One region of the Streptomyces sp. NPDC039430 genome, then DNA from elsewhere that is predicted to be linked to it. Evidence: riboswitches for the same ligand, from Rfam matches in the RefSeq annotation. Region 1 holds a riboswitch; each other region holds the start of a gene.
The links. Region 1 has a riboswitch for cobalamin ahead of ACZ7LS_RS32690 (cobalamin biosynthesis protein). Riboswitches for the same ligand answer to the same signal wherever they lie in the genome.
Positions count from the first base shown of each region.

Region 1 (5,375 bases):
CCCCGGCGCGTCGAAGGGGTTGCGGCGCCGCCGGTGCGGCAGCGCCAGCAGCGCGGCCTGCCGTACGTCCTCGGCGCGCACGTCCGTACGCCCCGCCCACGCGGCCAGCGCCGCCGCGGTCCGCGCCATCACGATGTCCGCCCGCATCCCGTCCACCTCGAACGCGGCGCACGTCGCGGCTATCCGGAGCAGCGCGGCGTCCCCGAGCCGCACCTCGGGCAGCAGTGCCCGCGCGGCCACGATCCGGTCCCGCAGCGCGGTCTCCTCCTCGGCCCAGCGCGCCGCGAACCCGGCCGGATCGTCGTCGAACGCCAGCCGCCGCCGTACGACCTCCACCCGCAGCTCCGGCTCGCGCGAGGCCGCGACCTCCACGGTCAGCCCGAAACGGTCGAGCAACTGCGGCCGCAGCTCGCCCTCCTCGGGGTTCATCGTCCCGACGAGCAGGAAGCGCGCCGCGTGCCGTACGGAGACGCCCTCGCGCTCGACGTACGAGGCACCCATGGCGGCGGCGTCCAGCAGCAGGTCGACCAGGTGGTCATGGAGGAGGTTGACCTCGTCGACGTAGAGCACCCCGCGGTGCGCGTCGGCGAGCAGACCGGGCTCGAAGGCCTTCACGCCCTCGGACAGCGCCCGCTCGATGTCCAGCGCGCCCACGAGACGGTCCTCCGAGGCGCCCACGGGCAGCTCGACCATCCGGGCGGGCCTGGACGTGCCAGGAGCCGTCTCGTGCGGCCCGTCGGGGCATCGCGGATCGGGCGCGGCGGGATCGCAGCTGAACCGGCATCCGGCGACGACCGGCACCTCCGGCAGCAGCGCCGAAAGGGCCCGTACGGCCGTGGACTTGGCGGTGCCCTTCTCACCCCGCACGAGCACACCGCCCACGGCGGGGCTCACCGCGTTGAGCAACAGGGCGAGCCGCAGATCGTCCATTCCCACCACGGCGGTGAACGGAAAGGGGGTGCTCATATGCTGATCGCTCCTTCGAAGATGGTCGTCATGGCGCTCCCGGCGGAATGAAGGGCAGCCCCGGGGGCGCGCCCTCCTCGATCAGGCGCATCAGCGCGTCCGTGTCCGCGTGCTCCTCGATGAGGTCACCGAGCAGGTCGAGCTGTTCCTCCCGCAACGCGCCGAAGCTCGTGCCGGGCGCGGGGACGAAACGCCGGCCCGCGGTCCGCGCCACCTCCGTCAGGAACCGCCGCCGGAACGCGTCGCTCTCCAGCGCCCCGTGCCAGTGCGTGCCCGTGACAGCCCCCACCCGGCAGCCGTCCAGCGCCCGTCCGTCTGTGTCGGAGACGAAGGCGTCGCCTCCCCGTACGTCGGCGACGCCGTGATGGATCTCGTACCCCTCCACCGTCTCGCCTAGGGCCACGCCCACCGGCCTGGCCAGGGTCTTCTCGCGGGCGAACCGCACCCGTACCGGCAGCAGTCCGAGGCCGGGCACCGCGCCCGCCCGGGACTCCACCTCGTCGTCGATGTGCTCGCCCAGGAGCTGGTAGCCGCCGCAGATCCCCAGGACGGGACGGCCCTCCGCGGCCCGCCGGGCGAGCGCGTCGGCGAGCCCGCGCTCGCGCAGCCACGCCAGCGCCTTGACCGTGCCGCGCGTGCCGGGCACCACCACGAGATCGGCGTCGGCCAGCTCCTCCGGCCGGTCCACGAACCGCACGACGACCCCCGGCTCCGCCGCCAGCGCGTCCGCATCGGTGAAGTTGGACATCAGCGGTACGGCGCAGACCGCGACCCGCAGCACGTCCTCGCCGTACGGGGGAGCGGCAGGCGACTCGCGTACGGCGCCGCGCGCCGAGACGCGCAGCCCGTCCTCCTCGTCGATGCCCAGACCGTGCCGGAACGGCAGGACGCCGAGCGTGGACCGCCCCGTGATCCCGCGGAGCATCTCAAGACCGGGTTCGAGCAGGGAGACGTCGCCCCGGAACTTGTTGACCAGATAGCCCGCGATCAGCTCCTGGTCCTCGGGGGACAGGAGCGCCGTCGTCCCGAAGAACGAGGCGAAGACGCCGCCCCGGTCGATGTCCCCGACGACCACCACCGGCAGCCGCGCGGCCCGCGCGATGCCCATGTTCACGATGTCGGTACGGCGCAGATTGATCTCGGCGGGGCTGCCGGCCCCTTCGCAGATCACGGCGTCGTAGCTGCCGCGCAGCCGCTCCAGGCACTCCAGGACGGGCCCGAGCAGCAATTCCCGCCGCCCCTCGTGCGGTGTCCGCCCCGGGGACGCTTCCTGAGAGGTCCCGAAGAACCCCCTGGCGCTCATTTCTCCCACCGGCCGCCCCATCAGCACCACTTGGCTGCTGCGGTCACTGCCGGGCTTCAGCAGGACCGGGTTCATCAGCGCCGTCGGTTCGATCCGGGCGGCCTGGGCCTGCATCGCCTGGGCCCGGCCGATCTCCGCGCCCTCGCGCGTCACGAACGAGTTCAGCGACATGTTCTGCCCCTTGAAGGGCGCGACCTTCACCCCACGGCGCACCAGCCAGCGGCAGATCCCCGCCGTGACCACGCTCTTGCCCGCGTCGGAGGTCGTGCCGGCTATCAGCAGCCCCCCGCCGCGCCCGCCCCTGCTCATCCGCGTCCCTTTCGCCCGGTCCCACGGCGTAGCGCGCGGTGGGCGAGTCCGTACCCGAAACGGCCCGCCACACAGACCGCGAGGGCGGCCACGGTCACCCGGCGCGACAGCCGTACGGCCCGCTCGATGTCCGCGACCCCGGCCGGCCGGCCCTCGCCGTTCAGCACCGGCCTGTGCTCCACGCGCCCGCCGTACGCGAGCGTCCCGCCCAGCCGTACGCCCAGCGCGCCGGCGAACGACGCCTCCACGGGGCCCGCGTTGGGGCTCGGGTGTTTACGGGCGTCCCGCCGTACCGCCCGCAGGGCCGCGCCGGGATCGCCGCCGACCCCGCCGGCCAGCGCACCGGCGAGTACGGCGGTCAGCCGGGCGCCCGGCGCGCCCACGACATCGTCGAGCCGGGCCGAGGCCCAGCCGAACCTGCGGTACCGGGGCGAGAGATGACCCACCATCGCGTCCAGCGTGTTCACGGCACGGAATCCGGCGAGCCCCGGCACGCCCGCCACCGCCCCCCACACCAGCGCGCCCACGACCGCGTCGGAGGTGTTCTCGGCGACCGACTCCACCACGGCGCGCGCGATCTGCTGTCCGTCGAGCGCCCGCGGGTCACGGCCGCACAGCCGCGGCAGCCGCTCCCTGGCCCGTTCGACGTCCCCGGCGGTGAGCGCGGCGCCGATGGCGCGTGCCTCACGTCCCAGCGAGGTGCCGCCGACCACGGCCCAGGTGGTGGCGGCGGTCAGCGCCACGGAGGCGGTGCGGTGGTCCCGTACGCCCCGGGCCGCCAGCGCCGCGACCCCGGCGGCTCCTCCGGCGCATACCGCGGTGTGCAGTGCGCCCCAGCCCCGGTGGTCGCGCCACAGCCTCCGCTCGACGGCCGTCGCCGCCCGGCCGAACGCGGCGACGGGATGGCCCCGGCGCGGATCGCCGAACAGCAGATCACCCAGGAGGCCCACGGCGGCGCCGTAGGCGAAAACACGCTCGGCGGGCCGACCCCGGCCGCGCACGACGGCCGAACGGCGGCCAGGCATGGCGAAATGTCCTCACTCAGGGTCCGCGCCCCGGCTCGACGTGATGCGGCGGCGAGAGTTCCTGGCTCCTGGAGACGTGGCTCGCAGTGACAGTGGCGGGACCGCGCCGGATTCGCACCGGCTTCCTCTTCTGCCGTCGTCAAATGGCCCCGGAAGTCCACCACGCAGCGCAAACACCCGTCAACTCATCCCTGACCAGCGACGGGACAGTGTGCCGAGCCCCACACGCCACCCCAGCCCCACGGGCACCGAAGAACCGGCCTGGCACGGGCACCGAAGAACCGGCCCGGCACGTGAACCGTGAACCGGCCCGGCACGTGAACCGGCCCCGGCGCGTGACGGACGCGCCGGGGCCGGCCCGGGTCGAGGTGGCGCGGTCGATCCGCCGCCCGGTCAGGCGACGATCAGATAGATCCCGTACGCGACGGCCGCCACGCACAGCGCGAAGCAGGCGTACGCGCCCACGCGGGCCAGGGCCACGGAGCCGGCGGCCCCCTGCGCGCTCGCCTGCTCCTGCTTGGCGAGGCCCACGATGCCGAGGGTGAACAGGCCCACGAGAGCGACGGTGGCCACGAGGCTGACACCGAAGACGGAACCGAGTGCTGCCCAGTCGATGTTCATGCGGTTTCTCTTCCTTACACCGTGGCGGTTCGCGCGGGCTCGCCCGCGGCGTCCGTGGAGCCAGGGGCCGGGATCGTGGTCGACAGTTCCTGCGCGGCACCGGCCGTGGGCGGCGGGGTGACGGCCGCGATGGCGGCGGTGACGACGCCCGCGGGCTCGGTGGTCCCGGCGCCTTCCGCCGCGCCGACGGCTCCGGCCTCGTTCTCGTTCACGTTGGTGTGGTCGACCCGCCGGCGGCGCGAGGCGAGCCAGATCGCCCCGGAGATCGCGACGAGCAGGACGGCGACGACCGCGACGCCCCAGCCGCCCTGGCCGGTCAGGAACTCGGCCCCGGCGGCGACCAGGCCCGCGGCGGGCAGGGTCAGTCCCCAGGCGATGAACATCCGGCTGGCGGTCGACCAGCGGACCACCCCGCCCTTGCGGCCGAGGCCCGCGCCCATCACGGCGCCGGAGCAGGACTGGGTGGTGGAGAGCGAGAAGCCCAGGTGCGAGGAGGCCAGGATGACGGTCGCGGCGCTGGTCTGGGCGGCGAAGCCCTGCTGCGGCTGGAGATCGGTGAGGCCGGTGCCCATGGTGCGGATGATGCGCCAGCCGCCGAGATACGTTCCGAGCGCGATCGCCACTCCAGCGGAGACGATGACCCACATCGGAGGGTTGGAGCCCGGGGCGAGGACGCCGCCGGTGACCAGCGCGAGGGTGATGACGCCCATCGTCTTCTGCGCGTCGTTGGTGCCGTGCGCGAGGGAGACGAGACCGGCGGAGGCGATCTGCCCGGCGCGGTAGCCCTTGGCGGTCGCCTTGTCGTCCGTACGGCGGCCGATGCGGTACGTCAGCCGCGTCGCGAGCAGCGCCGCGAGACCGGCGACGACCGGCGCGGCGAGCGCGGGGATCAGCACCTTCGTGATGACGACGCCGCCGTTGACCCCGGAGGCGCCGACCGACATCAGGGTGGCGCCGATCAGGCCGCCGAAGAGTGCGTGGGAGGAGCTCGACGGAAGGCCGAGCAGCCAGGTGAAGAGGTTCCACAGGATGGCGCCGACGAGCGCCGCGAAGATCACTTCTGTTCTGATGCCCTGTTCGTTGATGAGTCCGCCGGAGATCGTCTTGGCGACCTCCACGGACAGGAACGCGCCGACAAGATTCAGGACGGC
Region 1 covers NZ_JBVKAK010000020.1:54,126-59,500, reverse strand. The annotation lists gene ACZ7LS_RS32700 (putative cobaltochelatase) at 1-966, opposite strand, end outside; gene ACZ7LS_RS32695 (cobyric acid synthase) at 995-2,578, opposite strand; gene ACZ7LS_RS32690 (cobalamin biosynthesis protein) at 2,575-3,603, opposite strand; cobalamin riboswitch at 3,587-3,783, opposite strand; gene ACZ7LS_RS32685 (hypothetical protein) at 3,997-4,224, opposite strand; gene ACZ7LS_RS32680 (inorganic phosphate transporter) at 4,239-5,375, opposite strand, start outside.

Region 2 (5,375 bases), on a different contig from region 1:
GCGCGCCGCGCACGGACAGCACGGCCGCGCACGGACAGCACGCGCCGCCCCCGGCACGCGCCGGGGCGGCGCGCCCTCCGGCACCGCCCCTGTCCGCATACCGTTGCCGTAACGAGTTGCTGCCAAGGGGTGACGCTGACCAGCGCCTTCGCTTAGATTTCCTGCTCATTACCACAGGCGATCATCGAGGGACGGAGCCGCGGTGTCAGAAGTTCCGGAGGAGAAACGACCCCCCACGGTCACCCCTGCGCGGGTGATCATCGCCCTCTGTCTCCTGGCGCCCTTCGTGGCGATGCTGTGGGTCGGGTCCTACGCGAAGATCGAGCCGACCTTCATCGGCATCCCCTTCTTCTACTGGTACCAGATGCTCTGGGTCCCGGTCTCGGCGGTGCTCACGATGACGGCCTACCAGCTGTGGAAGCGTGACCAGCGCTCCCGCAAGGGAGGTGCGCCGGCATGAAGGACGGCGTGAACGGCGTGGCACTCGCCGTCTTCATCTTCTTCTTCGTGGCCGTCACGGTCATGGGGTTCCTGGCGGCCCGCTGGCGCAAGGCCGCCAACGAGAACAGCCTCGACGAATGGGGCCTGGGCGGCCGGTCGTTCGGCACCTGGGTCACCTGGTTCCTGCTCGGCGGCGACCTCTATACGGCTTACACGTTCGTGGCCGTACCGGCGGCGATCTACGCGGCGGGCGCGGCCGGCTTCTTCGCCGTGCCGTACACGATCCTCGTCTACCCGCTGATCTTCACCTTCCTGCCCCGGCTCTGGTCGGTGTCGCACAAGCACGGCTACGTCACCACCTCCGACTTCGTACGGGGCCGGTTCGGCTCGAAGGGCCTGTCGCTGGCGGTCGCCGTCACCGGCATCCTCGCCACGATGCCGTACATCGCGCTCCAACTCGTCGGCATCCAGGCCGTGCTGGACGTGATGGGCGTCGGCGGCGGTGAGAACACCCACTGGTTCATCAAGGACCTGCCGCTGCTGATCGCCTTCGGTGTGCTCGCCGCGTACACCTACTCGTCGGGGCTGCGCGCGCCCGCGCTGATCGCCTTCGTCAAGGACACGCTGATCTACATCGTGATCGTCGTGGCGATCATCTACATCCCCATCAAACTGGGCGGGTTCGACGACATCTTCGCCAAGGCGGGCGACGCCTTCGCGCAGACCAACCCGGCGACCGGCCAGCCACGCGGCTCGCTCGCGCCGGGCGAGGCCGGGCAGTGGGGCTACGCCACGCTGGCGCTCGGTTCCGCGCTCGCGCTCTTCATGTATCCGCACTCCATCACGGCGACGCTCTCCAGCCGCAGCCGTGAGGTGATCCGGCGCAACACCACGATCCTGCCGCTGTACTCGCTGATGCTGGGTCTGCTGGCGCTGCTCGGCTTCATGGCGATCGCCGCCGGGATCAAGGTGGACAACGGACAGCTGGCGATCCCGCAGCTCTTCGAGACGATGTTCCCCGACTGGTTCGCGGGGGTGGCCTTCGCGGCCATCGGCATCGGCGCGCTGGTGCCGGCCGCGATCATGTCGATCGCCGCGGCGAACCTCTTCACCCGCAACATCTACAAGGACTTCATCAGGCCGGACGCCACGCCCGCGCAGGAGACCAAGGTCTCGAAGCTGGTCTCCCTGCTGGTGAAGGTGGGCGCGCTGGCCTTCGTCCTGACCATGGACAAGACGGTCGCGATCAACTTCCAGCTGCTGGGCGGGATCTGGATCCTCCAGACGATGCCGGCGCTGGTCGGCGGCCTGTTCACCCGCTGGTTCCACCGCTGGGCGCTGCTCGCGGGCTGGGCGGTCGGCATGATCTACGGCACGGCGGCGGCGTACGGCGTGGCCAGCCCGACCCAGGCGCACTTCGGCGGCTCGTCCAAGGAGATCCCGGGCCTGGGCGAGATCGGCTACATCGGCCTCACCGCGTTCGTGCTCAACCTGGTGGTGACGGTGGTGCTCACCTTCGCCCTGCGCGCGGCCAAGGCGCCGGAGGGCACGGACGAGACGAGCCCCTCCGACTACACGGCGGACGCGGGCGATCCGGGCGTGAAGGCCGAACTCCCCGCGGCGACCTCGGGCGCCCCCGGAGGCCACTGACGGACGGCCGTACGGCGCGACGGGCCGCCGGATCCCTTGGTACGAGGGGGATCCGGCGGCCTTTCGCTGTCCGCCGCGGGCCCGGACGGAATGACGCACGACACAACATCTGGGGGGTGGCACCCGAGCCAGCCCCCACATGTATGCTCGACCTCGCTGTCACGCAGGGGAATCCGGTGCGAATCCGGAACTGTCCCGCAACGGTGTGATGTGGTGTGCTTTGCCATACCCACGAGTCCGAACACCTGCCGACAGTGCGTCCGCTTCGACCGAATCGGACGCCGAGACGTCCGGGCCTCGTGGATGGGCCGGTGGGCGCCGTACGCCGTGCTGCCCGCATCCGGGCCGTACGCCCCGTACCGCGAGAACAAGCCCGCTCCCCTCCCCGACGGCCCAGAGCCGAGCGAGGGAGAGCACCACGTGACCATCGCGCCAGCCGATCCGGCTTCAGGCATCTCCGAGGCCGCCGCGCGGGCGGCCGACGGACCCGGGTCCGCACTGCTGCGGACCCTGACGGACCTGACCGCCGATCTGCCCGACACCGACCCCGGAAGAGTCGCCGCCGCCGCGCTGCGCGGCCGCAACGCCCGGTCGGACGAGGCCGAGCTGCGCGCGCTCGCCACCGAGGCGGCCGCGGGGCTGATCTCGGAGGACCCCGCCTACTCCCGGCTCGCGGCCAGGCTGCTGACCCGCACCATCGCCGACGAGGCCGCGGGCCAGGGCGCCGTGGCGTTCTCCGCGTCCGTCGCCACCGGCCACCGCGAGGGCCTGATCGCGGACCGTACGGCCGGCTTCGTCACGCTGCACGCCGACTTCCTCGACGCGCTCGTCGACCAGGACGCCGACGACCGCTTCGGCTACTTCGGGCTGCGGACCCTCTACAGCCGCTATCTGCTCCGCCACCCGATCACCCGCCAGGTCATCGAGACCCCGCAGCACTTCATGCTGCGCGTCGCCGCGGGACTCGCCGAGGACGACAGCGCCCGCGCGCTCGACGAGGTCGCCGCGCTCTACCGGCTGATGAGCCGGCTGGACTACCTCCCCTCCTCCCCCACCCTCTTCAACTCCGGTACGCGCCACCCCCAGATGTCCTCCTGCTATCTGCTGGACTCCCCGCTGGACGAGCTGGACTCGATCTACGACCGGTACCACCAGGTGGCGCGGCTCTCGAAGCACGCGGGCGGCATCGGGCTCTCGTACTCCCGTATCCGCTCGCGCGGTTCGCTGATCCGGGGCACCAACGGGCACTCCAACGGCATCGTCCCGTTCCTGCGCACCCTCGACTCCTCGGTCGCGGCCGTCAACCAGGGCGGCCGGCGCAAGGGCGCGGCCTGCGTGTACCTGGAGACCTGGCACGCGGACCTGGAGGAGTTCCTGGAGCTGCGCGACAACACCGGCGAGGACGCCCGCCGTACGCACAATCTGAATCTCGCGCACTGGATCCCGGACGAGTTCATGCGCCGGGTCGAGTCGGACGGCGACTGGTCCCTCTTCTCCCCCGCCGACGTGCCGGACCTGGTCGACCTGTGGGGCGACGCGTTCGACACCCGCTACCGCGAGGCGGAGGCCGCGGGACTGGCGCGCAGGACCGTCCCGGCCCGGGAGCTGTACGGCCGGATGATGCGTACCCTCGCCCAGACGGGCAACGGCTGGATGACCTTCAAGGACGCCTCGAACCGTACGGCGAACCAGACCGCCGAGCCCGGCCGCGTCGTCCACTCGTCCAATCTCTGCACGGAGATCCTGGAGGTGACGGACGACGGGGAGACGGCCGTCTGCAACCTCGGCTCCATCAACCTCGGTGCGTTCGTGCTGGAGTCGGGGGACATCGACTGGGAGCGGCTCGACGAGACCGTCCGCACGGCCGTGACCTTCCTCGACCGGGTCGTGGACATCAACTTCTACCCGACCGAGCAGGCCGGTAACTCCAACGCGAGGTGGCGCCCGGTGGGCCTGGGCGCGATGGGCCTCCAGGACGTCTTCTTCAAGAAGCGGCTGCCCTTCGACTCCGCCGAGGCCGCCGCACTCTCCACGAAGATCGCCGAGCGGATCATGCTCGCCGCGTACGAGGCGTCCTGCGCGCTCGCCGAGCGCGACGGCCCGCTCCCCGCCTGGTCCGAGACGCGCACCGCGCGCGGGGTGCTGCACCCCGACCACTACGACGTGGAGCTGAACTGGCCGGAGCGCTGGGAGGCGCTGCGCGCCCGGATCGCCACGACCGGCATGCGGAACTCGCTGCTCCTCGCCATCGCCCCGACGGCGACGATCGCCTCGATCGCGGGCGTGTACGAGTGCATCGAGCCACAGGTCTCCAACCTCTTCAAGCGCGAGACGCTCTCCGGGGAGTTCCTCCAGGTCAACTCGTACCTGGTGGACGAACTGAAGCGGCTCGGCGTCTGGGACGCGCAGACACGCGAGGCGCTGCGCGAGTCCAGCGGCTCGGTGGCGGGCTTCACCTGGATCCCGGCGGAGGTGCGGGAGCTGTTCCGCACGGCGTGGGAGATCCCGCAGCGCGGCCTGATCGACATGGCGGCGGCCCGTACGCCGTTCCTGGACCAGAGCCAGTCGCTGAACCTGTTCCTGGAGACGCCGACCATCGGGAAGCTCAGCTCGATGTACGCGTACGCCTGGAAGAAGGGCCTGAAGACGACGTACTACCTGCGCTCGCGCCCGGCGACGCGCATCGCGCGGGCGGCAGGGGGGTCGTCGGCGGCCCGGCCGGCGCCCGTCCCCGTACCCGCGCAGATGACGCCCGACGAGGACGCCATCGCCTGTTCCCTGGAAAACCCCGAGTCCTGCGAGGCCTGCCAGTAATGACCACTTCGGAGAAGAACCTGCTGGACCCGGGCTTCGAGCTGACGCTCCGGCCCATGCGCTACCCGGACTTCTACGAGCGCTACCGCGACGCGATCAAGAACACCTGGACGGTGGAGGAGGTCGACCTGCACTCCGACGTCGCCGACCTCGCCAAGCTCTCCCCCGGCGAGCAGCACATGATCGGGCGGCTGGTCGCGTTCTTCGCGACGGGCGACTCGATCGTGTCGAACAACCTGGTGCTGACGCTCTACAAGCACATCAACTCCCCCGAGGCGCGGCTCTATCTCTCCCGCCAGCTCTTCGAGGAGGCCGTACACGTCCAGTTCTATCTGACGCTGCTGGACACGTACCTGCCCGATCCGGCGGACCGCGCGGCGGCCTTCGACGCGGTGGAGGAGATCCCGTCGATCCGCGAGAAGGCACAGTTCTGCTTCAAGTGGATGGACTCTGTCGAGACGATCGACCGC
Region 2 covers NZ_JBVKAK010000002.1:671,553-676,927, reverse strand. The annotation lists gene ACZ7LS_RS08070 (DUF3311 domain-containing protein) at 203-460, shown strand; gene mctP (monocarboxylate uptake permease MctP) at 457-2,091, shown strand; cobalamin riboswitch at 2,231-2,358, shown strand; gene ACZ7LS_RS08060 (ribonucleoside-diphosphate reductase subunit alpha) at 2,512-4,905, shown strand; gene ACZ7LS_RS08055 (ribonucleotide-diphosphate reductase subunit beta) at 4,905-5,375, shown strand, end outside.
Region 2: it holds a riboswitch for cobalamin, as region 1 does, so the genes downstream of both, ACZ7LS_RS08060 (ribonucleoside-diphosphate reductase subunit alpha) here and ACZ7LS_RS32690 (cobalamin biosynthesis protein) in region 1, are expected to answer to the same signal.

Region 3 (5,375 bases), on a different contig from region 1:
GGCGGGTCGAGTCGCCGATGTACGCCTCGGGGGCCGTGCCCTTGAGCGCGCGGACGGTGGCGACCATGCCGCCGTGGTATTGGAAGTAGTCGTCCGAGTCCGCGATGTCGTGCTCGCGGGTGTCGGTGTTCTTGGCGGCCACCGCGATGCGCTTGTACGCGGTCTCCATCTCGTCGCGCGCCGGGCGGCCGTCGAGTTCCCGGCCGTACGCGTAGCCGCCCCACACCGTGTAGACCTCGGCGAGGTCCGCGTCCGTGCGCCAGTCGCGGCTGTCGATGAGCTGGAGGATGCCCGCGCCGTACGTGCCGGGCCGGGAGCCGAAGATACGGGTCGTGGCGCGGCGTTCGTCGCCGTGCTCGGCGAGGTCCGCCTGGGCGTGGGCGCGGATGAAGTTGACGTCGGCCGGCTCGTCCAGCGAGGCCGCGAGCCGTACCGCGTCGTCCAGCAGCCCGATCGCGTGCGGGAACGCGTCACGGAAGAAGCCGCTGATGCGCAGGGTGACGTCGACGCGCGGGCGGCCGAGTTCGGCGGGAGGGATCGCCTCCAGGCCCGTCACCCGGCGCGACGCGTCGTCCCACACCGGGCGGACGCCCAGCAGCGCGAGCGCCTCCGCGATGTCGTCGCCCGAGGTGCGCATGGCGCTCGTACCCCAGAGGGACAGCCCGACGGAGGTCGGCCAGTCGCCGTTGTCGGTGCGGTAGCGGGTGAGGAGGGAGTCGGCGAGTGCCTGGCCGGTCTCCCAGGCGAGCCTGCTCGGTACGGCCTTGGGGTCGACGGAGTAGAAGTTGCGGCCGGTCGGCAGGACGTTGACCAGGCCGCGCAGCGGGGACCCGGACGGGCCCGCCGGTACGAACCCGCCGCTCAGCGCGTGCACCACATGCTCGATCTCGTCGATGGTGCCCGCGAGCCGCGGTACGACCTCGCGCGCCGCGAAGTCGAGGATCGCCGCGACCCCCGCCGGGAGGCCCTCGGCGACGCCCTCCACCGCCGCCGGGTCCCAGTCCGCGTCCTCCATCGCCTGGACGAGCGCGCGGGCCCGCTCCTCCGCCGCGTCGGCGTCGGTACGGGTCGCGGCCGACTCGTCGAGCCCGAGGGCCTCGCGCAGACCGGGCAGGGAGGCCGTACCGCCCCAGATCTGCCGGGCGCGCAGGATCGCCAGGACCAGGTTGACGCGCGCCTCGCCGGCCGGCGCGCCGCCGAGCACATGCAGACCGTCGCGGATCTGCGCGTCCTTGACCTCGCAGAGCCAGCCGTCGACATGGAGCAGGAAGTCGTCGAACCCGTCGTCGTCCGGCCGGTCTTCGAGCCCGAGGTCGTGGTCGAGCTTCGCCGCCTGGATCAGGGTCCAGATCTGGGCGCGGATCGCGGGCAGCTTCGCCGGGTCCATGGACGAGATCGCCGCGTACTCGTCGAGCAGCTGCTCAAGGCGCGCGATGTCGCCGTACGACTCGGCGCGCGCCATCGGCGGTACGAGATGGTCCACGAGCGTGGCGTGCACGCGCCGCTTGGCCTGCGTGCCCTCGCCCGGGTCGTTGACCAGGAACGGGTAGATCAGCGGCAGGTCGCCGAGCGCGGCGTCGGGGGCGCAGGCCGCCGACATTCCCGCGTTCTTGCCGGGCAGCCACTCCAGATTGCCGTGCTTGCCGAGGTGGATCATCGCGTCGGCGCCGAAGCCGCCGTCCTCGCGGGCGGCCTGGATCCAGCGGTAGGCCGCCAAGTAGTGGTGCGAGGGCGGCAGATCGGGGTCGTGGTAGATCGCGATGGGGTTCTCGCCGAAGCCGCGCGGCGGCTGGATGAGGATCAGCAGATTGCCGCGCCGCAGGGCGGCGAGCACGATGTCGCCGTCCGGGTCCCCGCCCGCGCCGACGCGGCTGCGGTCGAGGAACATCTCACCGGGCGGCGGCCCCCAGTGCCGCTCCACCGACTCGCGCAGCTCGGCGGGGAGTTGGCCGTACCACCGCCGGTAGTCGGCGGCCGGGATACGGACCGGGTTACGGGCGAGCTGCTCCTCGGTCAGCCACTCCTGGTCATGGCCGCCGGCCTCGATGAGGGCGTAGATCAGCTCGTCGCCGTCGCCGGACGCCAGCCCGGGGACGGGCTCGGAACCGAAGTCGTAGCCCTCCTCGTCCAGCCGGCGCAGCAGGGACACCGCGCTGGCGGGGGTGTCGAGACCGACGGCGTTGCCGATACGGGAGTGCTTGGTGGGGTACGCGGAGAGGACCAGCGCGACGCGCTTCTCGGCGTTCGTGACATACCGCAGCCTGGCGTGGCGTACGGCGATCCCGGCCACGCGGGCGGCCCGCTCGGGGTCGGCGACGTAGACCGGCAGACCGTCCGGGTCCAGCTCCTTGAAGGAGAACGGGACGGTGATCAGGCGGCCGTCGAACTCCGGCACCGCGACCTGCGAGGCGGCGTCCAGCGGGGACAGCCCCTCGTCGCTCTCTTCCCAGGCGGCGCGGCTGCCGGTGAGGCAGAGGGCCTGGAGGATCGGTACGTCGAGCGCGGCGAGCGCCCCCGCGTCCCATGCCTCGTCGTCCCCGCCCGCCGACGCCTCGGCGGGTTTGGTGCCGCCGGCCGCGAGCACGGTCGTGACGATGGCGTCGGCCTCGCGCAGGGCCACCAGCAGCTCGGCCTCGGGCGCGCGCAGGGAGGAGACGTAGAGCGGGAGGGCGCGGGCGTCGGCGGCCTCGACGGCCTCGCACAGCGTGTCCACGAAGGCGGTGTTCCCGCTGAGGTGGTGCGCGCGGTAGTAGAGCACGGCGACCGTCGGCCGGTCGGCGCCCGGCGCGGTGGCCCGTACCGGACGGGGCACCCGGCCCCAGGTGGGCGCGGCGGCGGGCGGCTCGAAGCCGTGGCCGGTGAGCAGGACCGTGTCGGAGAGGAACCGCGCGAGCTGGTCCAGGTTGGCCGGACCGCCGTGCGCGAGATAGGCGTGCGCCTCGGCCGCGATACCGATGGGGACGGTCGACGCCTCCATCAGCTGGGCGTCGGGGGCCTGTTCACCGGTGAGGACCACGACGGGCCGGTCGCCCGCGAGCAGCAGGTCGATCCCGTCCTGCCAGGCGCGCAGCCCGCCGAGGAGCCGTACGACCACGAGGTCGGCGCCGTCGAGCAGCGCGGGCAGTTCGTCGAGCGCGAGCCGGGCGGGGTTGGCGAAGCGGTACGGGACGGGCCCGCCCGCCGCGTTCGCCGCGCGGGCGCTCAGCAGATCGGTGTCGGACGTCGACAGGAGCAGAAGCATGCGGCGTCTGGCCTTCCTCGGGGTCCGCGCCCCGGGCGAGGTGTGGAGGACGGCGGGAGTTCCTGGCTCGCCCGGCTGCTGCCGGACTCACAGTGGCGGGACCGCGCCGGGTTCGCACCGGGCTTCCTCCCCAAGACGCCGTCGCTGGCGTTGACGGGCCTGGGCAGACCCGTCGTCTGCATAGTAAGTGCTGAGGTCACGGGCGGGGGAGGGTGCCTGGAACGCGGGCCGGTAGGAGGCCGATACGAGGCTGATACGGGCCCGACAGGGGCGGGAGCGGGCCGGGCGGTGGCCGGACGGTGGCTGGGTGATGGCTGGATGGCGACCGGGCGGGTGACCGGGCGATGGCTGGGTGGCGAGCGGCGCCGTGGCCGGCCGTGGTGGCCGGAGAGGCGGCCCGGCGGCGGGACGGGAGCGGGCGTGGGCGCGTGGGTATGCTCGCCGCCATGCCGCCCACCTCGCCAACACCCGTGAACCGGGACGAAGCGCCCCCGCGGGCCGCCGTACGGGAGTCCTCGCAGGAGTCCGTACGGGCCCCTCTGCGGGAGCGCGGCGACGCCTGCCCCGGCGCGCTGCGGCTGCACACCGCGGACGACGGCCGGCTGGCCCGGTTGCGGCTGCCCGCCGGACTTTTGACGGTCCGTCAGGCGGAGGTACTGGCGGACGCGGCGGAGCGGCTGGGCGACGGACATCTGGACCTCACCTCCCGCGGCAATGTGCAACTGCGCGGCCTGGACGACGTGGGCGGGAACCGCGGCGCGGAACTCGCCGGGCTGCTGCACGAGGCCGGGCTGCTGCCCTCGGAGACCCACGAGCGGGTACGGAACATCGTGGCGTCACCGCTGGCCGGGCTCGACGAACTCCCGTCCGCCGACGTCCAGTTGTGGGCGCGTGAGCTGGACGGGCTGCTGTGCGCGAGCGCGCGGGCGGCGGCGCTCTCCGGGCGGTTCCTCTTCGCGCTGGACGACGGACGCGGTGATGTGGCGGCCCTCGGCGCCGATGTGACGTTGCTCGCACGCGGGGACGAGTCGGTTGTCGTACGTATCGGGGCAAACAGGTCGGGCTTGCGCGTGACCCCCGAGGACGCACCGCGCGCGGCCCTGTTGGCGGCGGAGACGTTTCTCACGGTCGCGGAGGCGAGTGGCTCGGGGGCGTGGCGGGTACGGGAATTGCCCGCCGAGTACGGCCGGGGGCTGGAGGCGGCGGTACGGGCGGGGCTGGGGGACGCCGGGATCGGGACGGAGTACGTGACGGGGGCGGAGGCGGCGGGTGCGGGGCCGAACCACCCGGGTCCGGGCTCGGGCTCGGGCTCGGGCTCGGGCTCGGGCTCGGAAGAGGAGCTTCCCATTCCGGACCCCGTTCCGGATCACGTTCCGAGCCCTGCTCCTCGTCCCGTTCCGAGCCCTGCGTCCGGTCCCGTTCCAGGTCCCGTTCCTGGCCTCGTACCGTCGCCCGACGGGACCATGGCCCTCTCCGTCCACGCCCGCCTCGGCCGGCTGACCGTGGCGCAGTGGCGGCTGCTCGCGGCGGCGGCGAACGGACCGCTGCGCGTGACCCCGTGGCGCGGAGTGATCGTGCCGGGGGTGGCTCCGGCAGCGGCCGGCTCCGCCCTGGACCGGCTCCGTACGGCCGGGCTGATCACCGGCCCAGGCTCCCCCTGGCACGGCGTCGGCGCCTGCACCGGCCGGCCCGGCTGCGCGAAGGCGCTGGCGGACGTACGGTCCGACGCGGCGGCGGCCGTGTCCCACGGCTCGGGCGGCCTGCCCGTCTACTGGTCGGGGTGCGCACGCCGCTGCGGCCATCCGCGGGGCCGGTGGGTGGATGTGGTCGCGACGGGCGAAGGCCGTTACGACATCTCCGTACAGGGAGACGCCCCGGACACCACCCCGAAGTCCCCCACCACAGGACCGGAACTCGCCGACGCGGTTGCGGCGGCACGCACAACCCCTTTGACGAGTTCGACGAGTTCGACGAGTTCGACGAGATGAGCGAGAAGACCACGGTGTCCACAGTGCCCACAGGGTTCGAGTACGAGAAGGACGGCGCGGCGATATACCGCCAGTCCTTCGCCACGATCCGCGCCGAGGCGGACCTCACCGGGCTGCCGGCCGAGGTCTCCCAGGTCGCGGTGCGG
Region 3 covers NZ_JBVKAK010000021.1:39,736-45,110, reverse strand. The annotation lists gene cobN (cobaltochelatase subunit CobN) at 1-3,241, opposite strand, end outside; cobalamin riboswitch at 3,279-3,430, opposite strand; gene cobG (precorrin-3B synthase) at 3,688-5,229, shown strand; gene ACZ7LS_RS33220 (precorrin-8X methylmutase) at 5,226-5,375, shown strand, end outside.
Region 3: it holds a riboswitch for cobalamin, as region 1 does, so the genes downstream of both, cobN (cobaltochelatase subunit CobN) here and ACZ7LS_RS32690 (cobalamin biosynthesis protein) in region 1, are expected to answer to the same signal.

Region 4 (5,375 bases), on a different contig from region 1:
AGCCGCTCGGTGCCCAGGACCTTCTCCTGGTACGCCTGCCGGTACAGGTCGTCGATCAGATCGATGTCCACGACGGAGTAGTTGGTGTTGCCGTGGTAGTCCATCAGCCGGCGCTTGATGTCGTCGGGGGCCGTGAAGTACTCGTCGACCGCCTCGGGATCGAAGATGCGGTTGGCGAAACTGCTGTCGTCGGCGGGGCTGTAGCCGTAGCGGGAGAAGACCGCGCAGACCTCGGCGCCCGGGAAGCGGCGGTGCAGATACGCCACGTTCTCCGCGGCGCTCTGGCCGGCGCCGACCACGATGAAGCGCGTGGGGTCCGCGCCCTCCAGGCCGTCCACCTTCGCGAGGAGGTCGGAGTTGTGCCAGACCCGCTCGGTCCGCTCGATCCCCTCCGGCAGGAGGGGGCGCAGCCCCGTGCCGATGACGAGGTTGCGGGCACGGTGGACGACCGTCTCCGTGCCCGAACGGGCCGTCACATCGAGGTACTCCACGACTCCGTCGCGTATGACGGGGGCGACGGCGACGACCTCATGGCCGTAGGAGACCATGTCGTCGACCTTCGCCGCGGCCCACTCGAAGTAGTCGTGGAACTCGACGCGGAGCGGGAAGAGGTTCTTGTGGTTGACGAAGTCGATCAGCCGGCCCTTGCTCTGCAGGTACCGCAGGAACGTGTACTCGCTGGACGGGTTGCGCAGCGTCACCAGGTCCTTGAGGAAGGACACCTGCATCGTCGCGTCGTCGATCAGCATGCCGCGGTGCCAGCCGAAGCTCGGCTGGCTCTCGAAGAAGTGAGCAGTGACCGCCTCCTGCCTGCCGACGCTCGCGTTGTGCTCGCTGAGCGCGATCGCCATGGCCACATTGGACGGCCCGAAGCCGATTCCTATGAGGTCGTGGATCAGAGGTGCGTCGCCAGGAAGAACCTGTGACATGTCACTCCCATCGTGCGGGACAGCCGCCTGTCAGGCGTGGGTGAGAAGAAACGAAGACGCCGAGCCCGCCGAGGACACCGGCCAGTCGAACTTAGGTAAAGCTAACCTGACCTAGCTCGACCTGTCGACCGGACGAATCGGGCAAGCGGCCCACCTCGGCGTCGAACGGGCCTGGAAACGGCGCCCGTTGCATCCTTAGGTAAGGCTTGCTTTACTTACTGCGATCATTCGCTCTTCTGAGGAGGAACCCCATGCGGGTCGTCATGTTCGGTTACCAGACCTGGGGACATCGCACGCTGCGAGCACTCCTGGACTCCGAGCACGACGTGGTGACGGTCGTGACGCATCCCAAGAGCGAGCACGCCTACGAGAAGATCTGGAGCGACTCGGTCGCCGACCTGGCCGAGGAGCACGGCGTCCCCGTCATCATCCGCAACAGGCCGGACGACGAGGAGCTGTTCCAGCGGCTCAAGGAAGCCGGCCCGGACATCATCGTGGCCAACAACTGGCGCACATGGATCCCGCCGCGGATCTACGGCCTTCCCCGCTTCGGCACACTGAACATCCACGACTCGCTCCTGCCGAAGTACGCCGGCTTCTCGCCGCTGATCTGGGCCCTCATCAACGGGGAGACCGAAGTCGGCGTCACGGCCCACATGATGGACGAGGTGCTCGACGCGGGCGACATCGTGGACCAGCGCGCGGTGCCGGTGGAGCCCACCGACACCGCCACCGACCTGTTCCACAAGACGGTCGGCCTCATCGCCCCCGTGACGGTCGGCGCCCTGGACCGGATCGCCTCCGGGCAGACCGAGTTCACCCAGCAGGACCGCTCCCGGGCCACCTTCTTCCACAAGCGGGCCGAGGAGGACATCCGGATCAACTGGGACTGGCCGGCCGACGTCCTGGAGCGGCTGGTCCGCGCCCAGTCCGCGCCGTACCCGAGCGCCTTCACCTTCCACAGGGGCAAGCGTCTGGAGGTGCTGACCGCGGTCGTTTCGGAGGGCCGCTACGGAGGCACGCCCGGCCGCGTCTTCTACCGCGAGGGCGAGGGCGTGGTGATCGTCGCCGGCGCGGACGCCCGCACCGGACGGAACCACGGCCTGGCCATCACCCGCGTACGGACGGAGGACGGCCGCGAGCTGCCCGCGACCGAGTACTTCACCTCCATGGGCGGCTACCTCACCAGCCGTCCCTGAGGACCGGCCCCTGGCGACGCGGATCCCGCGTCCCACGTCACGTTCCGGAATGTGAGCGGTGGTGCGCGAGAAACGGTCCGCCCTCCAGGGTGGACCGTGCAGCTGGTTCGCCCTGTCCGCCAGGCAGGCGCGTCGTAAGAGGGAACCCGGTGGGAATCCGGGACTGCCCCGCAGCGGTGAGCGGGAACGACCGCCGTCATACGCACTGGATCCGACCGTGGATCTGGGAAGCGACGGCCAGTAGGAATCTGCCCCGGCAGACGTGCCCGCGAGTCCGAAGACCTGCCCGTTGCCCGTACGTGACCGATCGCGTGCGGATATCCCGGTGACCTCGTGGGCGGGTCGGCGTACATCACCAGACGGAAGGCCGCGCCGACGCGCGCGCCGGGTCCGTCCGGTTCGTCACCCCTTCGCGTTCGCGTCCCGTCTCCGGGAGTTCAGGAATCTTCTCGCGAAGGAGATTTCCGTGACAGCGAAGTCCGCGGCAGCACGGGCCACCGTGTGCGGCTACCCCCGCCAGGGCCGGAACCGTGAACTGAAGAAGGCCATCGAGGGCTACTGGAAGGGCCGCGTCACCGCCGACGCCCTCCAGGAGACGGCCAAGGACCTGCGCCGTTCGCACTGGCGGCAGTTGGCCGACGCCGGCATCAGCGAGGTGCCGACAGGTGACTTCTCGTACTACGACCACGTCCTGGACACCAGTGTCATGGTCGGCGCCGTCCCCCAGCGGCACCGCGCGGCCGTCGAAGCAGGCGCGCTCGACGGCTACTTCGCGATGGCGCGCGGCAACCAGGACGTGGCCCCCCTTGAGATGACCAAGTGGTTCGACACCAACTACCACTATCTGGTCCCCGAGTTGGGGCCGGACACGGTCTTCGCGGCCGACTCCGCCAAGCAGGTCGCCGAGCTGGGGGAAGCCCTCGCGCTGGGACTGGCCGCCCGCCCGGTGCTGGTCGGCCCGGTCACGTATCTCCTGCTGGCCAAGCCGGCCCCGGGGGTGGCCGCCGATTTCGAACCACTCACCCTCCTGGACCGGCTGCTGCCCGTCTACGCCGAGGTGCTCGCCGCACTGCGCGCCGCCGGCGCCGAGTGGGTCCAGCTCGACGAGCCCGCCCTGGCCCAGGACCGCACGCCCGCCGAGCTGAACGCCGCCGCCCGTGCGTACCGCGACCTCGGCGGTGCGGCCGACCGGCCGAAACTGCTCGTCGCCTCCTACTTCGACCGGCTCGGCGAGGCCCTTCCCGTCCTGGCGAAGGCACCGGTGATCTTGTCGAGGTGTCGCAGCACCTCGGAGGGCGGGAGGCCGAGGTCGGCCGGCGTGGCGGTGGCGGTGCGCGGGCGCCCCATCGCGGCTGCCGCGGCGATGCCGCTGCCCATCACATCGCCCACCACGAGCGCGGTCCTGTCCTCCGCGAGGGGGATGACATCGAACCAGTCGCCGCCCACCTCGTTGGCGGCCACCGCGGGTTGGCAGCGCGTGGCCACCTCCAGGCTCTCGGGCGGCGCCGGCCGCGGCAACAGGCTGCGCTGGAGTGTCACCGCCGTGTCGCGGACGCTCTCGTACAGGCGCGCGTTGTCGAGGGACACCGCGGTCCGGCCCGCCAGGTCACCGGCCAGGATCGAGTCGTCCGCCGTGAACGGGAGCGCGTTGGGACCGCGCGTCAGGCTCAGCACTCCCGATGGCTCGCCCTGGGCGGTCAGCGGAATCGCGAGATATGACTGGATGCCGCTCCCGGCCAGGCAGCGGCCGCTCCGGCGTCACGGGCGATGCGCGCCAGATCTCCTTCGTCCACGTGCGCCACCATGACCGGGTGACCGGTCCGCAGGCACTGGGTGACCAGCCGGTCGGCGTCGTAGCGGACCAGCTCGTCGGCGGTGCCGACGGCGGGTGCCACCTCTGTGGGGCAGGCGGCCTTCACCGCGAGGGGGCGCACGACCACCGGGCCGCTGTCGAGTGCCGCGGGCCGGCGATGGCCCGGGGTGGAGTCGAGTACGTCCACCACCGCGATGTCGCTGAGTCCGGGCACCAGGACATCGGCCGGCTCCCGGGCCGTCTGTGTGATGTCCAGCGTGGTTCCGATACGGGCGGAGCCCTCGGCGCTCAGGGCCAGGCGCCGGCGTGCCTGGGCCGCCGCTGTGATCGCGGCCGGCCACCAGGTCCGCGCACCGGTCGTCGGCCAGCAGCCGTGCCGCGTGCCGTCCCAGCGCTTCCCGCGCGGAGTAGCCGAAGAGCTCCTCGGCCCGTGCGCCCCAGAGGATGATCCGCCCGGCTCTGCCGAGCGCCACCACCGCGACACCGAGGGCGTCCAGCACCCCGCTCGGCCACTCCGGGAAAGGGCCGGAGAAGTCGCCGGCGCCACCGGCGTCGCGGGGTCCCGTCCCACCCATCCCGGTCGCTCCTTCCACCCGCCGGTGCGGGGCGCTTCCGGCGCGGGCCCCGGAGCCGCGGCGCCGGAATGATCCCCGTGCCCTTCCGGTGCTTCCATGGTCTCCCGAGACGGTCGGCGACGCACCGTACCGGCCGGGGCCGCGTGGTCACGTTCCGTGGTGCGCTGTCGGGGGCGTACACCACATCAGGCCCGGTGCTGATTTCTCAGCACCGGGCCTGACCTGCTGTGTTTCATCCGCCGGGGCGATGGGCCGGCAATCCGCCGCCCCGTCGAACCGGGCTCGTTGGTTACGCCGGGTCGATACGGGAGATGCTGCCGCCGATGCCGAGCACATACAGCTCGCCGTCGCCGTCCTGCACGAACGAGATGGTCTCGCCGCCGTTGACTCCGAGGTCGCTCTCGCCGGTCACCTTGCCGTTCTCCATCCGCAGAGCGCGGACCGTGCCGTCGCAGTAGTCGGCGAACAGATACTGTCCCTTGAGCTCCGGGATCGCGTCGCCCCGGTAGACGTAACCGCCGGTCACCGAGCAGCCCAGCCCGTTACGGTCGTACTCGTGGATCGGCGGCACGTGGTTCGCGGGCTCCGTCCCGCCCCGGAAGGGGTGGTTGCCCTCCATCGAGGACCAGCCGTAGTTCTCGCCGCCCTCGCTGTCCGCCGGGGCCCAGTCGATCTCCTCCCAGGCGCTCTGGCCGACGTCGGCGATCAGCAGGTCGCCCTTGTCCGCGTCGAAGGAGAACCGCCACGGGTTGCGCAGCCCGTACGCCCAGATCTCGCCCTTGGCGTTCGGGTCGTCCACGAACGGGTTGTCCGCCGGGATCGCGTACGGCTCGCCGCCGCGCGGGTCGATCCGCAGGAG
Region 4 covers NZ_JBVKAK010000008.1:206,265-211,639, forward strand. The annotation lists gene ACZ7LS_RS21390 (lysine N(6)-hydroxylase/L-ornithine N(5)-oxygenase family protein) at 1-929, opposite strand, end outside; gene ACZ7LS_RS21395 (methionyl-tRNA formyltransferase) at 1,181-2,128, shown strand; cobalamin riboswitch at 2,215-2,432, shown strand; partial or broken gene ACZ7LS_RS21400 (5-methyltetrahydropteroyltriglutamate--homocysteine S-methyltransferase) at 2,595-3,392, shown strand; gene ACZ7LS_RS21405 (PP2C family protein-serine/threonine phosphatase) at 3,341-3,868, opposite strand; gene ACZ7LS_RS21410 (PAS domain S-box protein) at 3,887-4,516, opposite strand; gene ACZ7LS_RS21415 (PQQ-dependent sugar dehydrogenase) at 4,806-5,375, opposite strand, start outside.
Region 4: it holds a riboswitch for cobalamin, as region 1 does, so the genes downstream of both, ACZ7LS_RS21400 (5-methyltetrahydropteroyltriglutamate--homocysteine S-methyltransferase) here and ACZ7LS_RS32690 (cobalamin biosynthesis protein) in region 1, are expected to answer to the same signal.